DNA from 2 places in the Paenibacillus chartarius genome. Region 1 is predicted to be linked to the other one. Evidence: a T-box and tRNA genes for the amino acid it is inferred to sense, from the RefSeq annotation. Region 1 holds a T-box; the other holds one or more tRNA genes.
The links. The T-box of region 1 lies ahead of ileS (isoleucine--tRNA ligase). A T-box ahead of a tRNA ligase gene usually reads a tRNA of that ligase, here a tRNA-Ile.
Positions count from the first base shown of each region.

Region 1 (2,370 bases):
GAGCAGCGGAGATTTGCACCGCCAGCAGAAGGGATAGCTATGCTCGTAACGTTCCTTGGAAAAGAGCAAGCCGCGTTCGGACAAACATTTCACAATATCGATATCGCAATCCTTAACGAAACGCCCCGCATAGTCCGTAACCTGTTCGGTATAACAGCCTGCGGAATTGACGACATTCACGAAATCAAGCATGTGCTCCTTGGCGGTGCGATAGTCGTCCTCCCCGTGGGCAGGTGCCAGGTGGACGATCCCGGTGCCGCTTGTATCACTGACATAATCGGCATCCACAACGATATGTCCTTTGCCTACGTCAATATAACCGAAGGGCGGTTCATAAGGAATCCCAACCCATTCCGAGCCCTTATGCTTGGACAAGATCTCGTAATCTGCCTTCAGGACCTTCTCCACCAGCTTCTCTGCGACAATGTAGACTTCACCATGATGCTTAACTTTCACGTAATCCATGTCCTTATTTACCGCCAGTGCAATATTTGCCGGAAGCGTCCAGGGGGTTGTCGTCCAAGCGAGAAATATTTCACTGCCTTGCTTGCTTCTAAATTTGACCGTGGCACTCAAATCCTTGACATCCTCATAGCCCTGCGCCACCTCGTGAGAGCTGAGAGTCGTTTGACAATCCGGGCAATACGGACTGACACGATGCCCTCGGTACAGCAATCCTTTGTTATGAATGACGGACAAAATATTCCAAACACTCTCGATATAATCGTTCGTCAGCGTGATGTATGGATGATCCATATCCGTCCAATAGCCGATCGCTTCGGTCAGCTCGCGCCACTGCTTTTCATACTCGAACACACTGTCTTTACATTTCTTTACGAATTCAGCGATGCCGTATTTTTCGATCTCTTGTTTGCCTGAGATACCTAGCTGCTTCTCAACGCCAAGCTCAACAGGTAGGCCGTGCGTATCCCATCCGGCTTTGCGAACGACACGGAAACCGGACATTGTTTTGTAGCGGCAGATGAAGTCTTTAATGACACGTCCAAGCACGTGCCCAATATGTGGCTTTCCGTTTGCAGTAGGAGGTCCCTCATAAAAAACAAAGTTCGGTTTTCCATCTCGGTTTTCGATCGATTTGCGAAAAGTCTCCGATTGTTTCCACTGCTCAAGAACGCGCAATTCACGAGTTCTTGCCTTCTCTTTGACATCAACTCTTCTCATGCATACCATCCCTTCTCAATAAAAGGTTGTTCTGGAAAAACAAAAAAATCCCGCCCCGTAAGGGACGAGATTTCATCTCGCGATACCACCCTTGTTCCGTAATGATCATCATGTATATAATCTTACGGCACCTCATACTACGTACCATCATACGCGTCCTTTTTAACGGCAGGATCCCGGGTCAGCTTACTTCACTTTCTTCGGCTTTCCTTCTCGGAGAGGATTTTCCGCTAACTCTTGAACATTGGCTTTCAGCACAAGGCCAACTCTCTGGGGAACAAGGGGTTTAGCATACTCTTTCTCGTCAATGAATTTGAATAAGGGTATTCAATTAGTTCATTTTTACACCAATTTCAACAAAATGTCAACTCTAACGAACGGAAAGCCAGTCTGGATATAGACTAATTAGCAGGCTGGACGAGGTCAGCCGCGTGCCGATCGTATACCCGGCCTTTACGTCTAGTAGAACCCGTGGAGCGATTCAATTAAGCTCAATGGTGATTTCACTGCAGCTCGTCTCCTACGTATACAATTTGTAAATATTTCATGTTTTTCAACAAAAACAATACATATTCCTTCCTAAAAAAATATATCAGGTTTCAAATATTCACTTAACCGCTATTACGACATAATCCTCTCGCCGGTAGTTGACCATCTTGTTGTAAGCGCCATCAATTGACGGGATCACTTTGCAAAAAGGAGCTGATGTAAAGCTGAATCATCTTCATCCAAATACCACCGTAGTGTACAATCCTTTCCATACGCATGATAGATGACAATCCGGATGCCGTCAAGCGCAATAATCCTGCCGATATTACTACTGCCTCTAGCGGCAAACTTATGCTTCCAAAAACAAAAAGCCCTTGAATTTCAAGGACTTTGATTTTGTTGACTGGATATTAAACCCCGTTCTTTACAGCGAGGTTACGAACTTCACCTCCGGAAAGCGGCTATCCGGTCCGTTCATTAAGCTTCCGCCTTGATTTTTCAGATACATATCGAAGAAATCCAGCATATAGGCGTTGATAACGGAGCTTGCTCTTTCGGGCGCAATCGTTCCAGTAATGCCCAGCATGTTGAAAATCGGAGAAATGAACTGGGCGTCGGCAAAATTCAAATGCTCCGTATTTTCGATATAGAGGACTTCTCCTCCTTCGTCGACCGTTTCGCGCATCCGTTCAAGCTCCA
Region 1 covers NZ_JBHLWN010000115.1:30,544-32,913, reverse strand. Annotated here, with positions in the region: gene ileS (isoleucine--tRNA ligase) at 1-1,182, opposite strand, end outside; T-box leader at 1,240-1,499, opposite strand; gene ACFFK0_RS28145 (alpha/beta hydrolase family protein) at 2,096-2,370, opposite strand, start outside.

Region 2 (2,370 bases), on a different contig from region 1:
GTCAAACAAACTCATGAGCTGCCGGACCCGCACGCGCATGATTGTATCGTGATCGCCAATTTATCGGGCAAGGAAAGAGCCAGCGATATTTTGCTGAAGGATAGATATCGCCGGATGTGGGCGCTGAACGATCGGTTCGAGCTGCTGTGGACGCATGAAGGCAATCCGGGACACTTTCCGTGGGTGTACGATCTGGATGGCGACGGCCGCGACGAAGTGATGGCAGGCTATGATCTGCTTGATCATCGCGGACGCGTATTGTGGAGCTGCCGCGGCCTTGAGGATCACGCCGACTGTATTTGGGTCGGGGATGTGAACGGCGATGGCGAGAAGGAACTCGTTATTGGCGGCAGCGTGACGGTTATGATGGACAAGGGAGGCCGGGAGCTGTGGCGATACGCGGATTCGATCGAATCCCAGCATGTTGCGCTCGGCAAATTCCGGACCGACTTGCCGGGGCTGCAGATTGCGGGACTCGACCGTATCGTTCGAGGCGATACGAAAGCGGGCCTGAAAGGGAAGGACGGCATGTTCTTATTGGATTGCACGGGAAAGGAGCTATGGAAGGAGGAGCGCAAGACCGAAGGCTGGCTGACGATCATCGATACGCTGCGTGGTTGGGACGATAGCGGTGTCGACTATATTTTGGCATACAGGCGGGGAGGCGGCGTGTTCCCTACGATCTATGACGGTTATATGAACGAAGTGGCGGTATTCCCGGTTGACGGCTATGTCGGCCATGCGGATTTTTTGGGAGTAGGCAGAGAGCAGGTCGTCATTCATGATGACCGGTACGTCCGTTTGTTTGCAAGCCGCGAGGAAGCATTGGCCAAGCGTGAGGATGCGCGACCGTTAGTTCAGACGAAGCGGTTATACAGCTCTACGATCTATATGGGCGGAGAGATTGACTTACCTGTAGGGAACTAAAGATAAATTCTGCGCACTCCGCGAAACGCCCGCCGGGAATATTGGTAACTGACACATGCCGCTGACAATGGCGGAAAGGCGAGTATTGGCGGGTCAATGGGGAGAAACTATGGCAGTCGGTTGAGTGCTGCCGCGTTACTTGCAAACTCGATTGTTATGGAAAAAAATACGGTTGCATTGTCGCCTTCAAAATGATATATTGATTTTCGTTGTCGCTGCGGCAACGTAAACAAGTCGGTTTCGATGGTGGGCAAGCTGCTATGACTACAGTGATCTTTTCCAAAACAAACCACTTGATTTAAATAAGTGATACATGATAATATGTAGTTCCTGTCACTTAGGTCGAGGGCTTATCCCAATACCCTGGATTTATTACCTAGGATGTTCGCGCTGCGAACCTCTCCGCTTTCATTACACCTGTAAGGGCCCTTAGCTCAGCTGGTTAGAGCGCACCCCTGATAAGGGTGAGGTCGGTGGTTCGAGTCCACTAGGGCCCATCATCATACTTTTCCATGGGGCCATAGCTCAGCTGGGAGAGCGCCTGCCTTGCAAGCAGGAGGTCAGCGGTTCGATCCCGCTTGGCTCCACCATTATTCCCTGATAGCTCAGTTGGTAGAGCACTCGACTGTTAATCGAGTTGTCACAGGTTCGAGTCCTGTTCGGGGAGCCATTCTTTTGGACGCTTAGCTCAGCCGGGAGAGCATCTGCCTTACAAGCAGAGGGTCGGCGGTTCGATCCCGTCAGCGTCCACCATACTCTTTACATTCAGAATGGAGAAGTGTCCGAGCTGGCCGAAGGAGCACGATTGGAAATCGTGTAGGCGTCACAAGCGTCTCGAGGGTTCGAATCCCTCCTTCTCCGTCGCTTTATAAACAACATGTGGCGGCGTAGCTCAGCTGGCTAGAGCGTACGGTTCATACCCGTGAGGCCGTGGGTTCGAGTCCCTCCGCCGCTAGATGGAGAGATACCCAAGTGGCTCAAGGGGACCCTCTGCTAAGGGGTTAGACTGCGTAAGCGGTGCGAGGGTTCGAATCCCTCTCTCTCCGTAGCCATTGGAAAGGTACCCAAGAGGCCCAAGGGGGCTGACTCGAAATCAGCTAGGCGGGTAACTCCCGTGCGTGGGTTCGAATCCCACCCTTTCCGCCATACATGATAAGGCCCGTTGGTCAAGGGGTTAAGACACCTCCCTTTCACGGAGGTAACAGGGGTTCGAATCCCCTACGGGTCATTTGCCGCTGTAGCTCAATTGGCAGAGCAACTGACTTGTAATCAGTAGGTTGGGGGTTCAATTCCTCTCGGCGGCACCACCATATGGAGGCTTAGCGAAGTGGCCAAACGCAGCAGACTGTAAATCTGTTCTCTGACGAGTTCGGTGGTTCGAATCCATCAGCCTCCACCACCAACAACTAAATAAAGGGGCATAGTTTAAAGGTAGAACAGCGG
Region 2 covers NZ_JBHLWN010000076.1:71,891-74,260, reverse strand. Annotated here, with positions in the region: gene ACFFK0_RS19575 (rhamnogalacturonan lyase family protein) at 1-927, shown strand, start outside; tRNA gene ACFFK0_RS19570 (tRNA-Ile) at 1,351-1,424, shown strand; tRNA gene ACFFK0_RS19565 (tRNA-Ala) at 1,442-1,517, shown strand; tRNA gene ACFFK0_RS19560 (tRNA-Asn) at 1,522-1,597, shown strand; tRNA gene ACFFK0_RS19555 (tRNA-Val) at 1,605-1,680, shown strand; tRNA gene ACFFK0_RS19550 (tRNA-Ser) at 1,700-1,788, shown strand; tRNA gene ACFFK0_RS19545 (tRNA-Met) at 1,809-1,882, shown strand; tRNA gene ACFFK0_RS19540 (tRNA-Ser) at 1,886-1,973, shown strand; tRNA gene ACFFK0_RS19535 (tRNA-Ser) at 1,982-2,073, shown strand; tRNA gene ACFFK0_RS19530 (tRNA-Glu) at 2,084-2,155, shown strand; tRNA gene ACFFK0_RS19525 (tRNA-Thr) at 2,159-2,234, shown strand; tRNA gene ACFFK0_RS19520 (tRNA-Tyr) at 2,241-2,326, shown strand; tRNA gene ACFFK0_RS19515 (tRNA-Trp) at 2,342-2,370, shown strand, end outside.
Region 2: it encodes a tRNA-Ile, which carries the amino acid that the T-box ahead of ileS (isoleucine--tRNA ligase) is inferred to sense. The anticodon was not compared.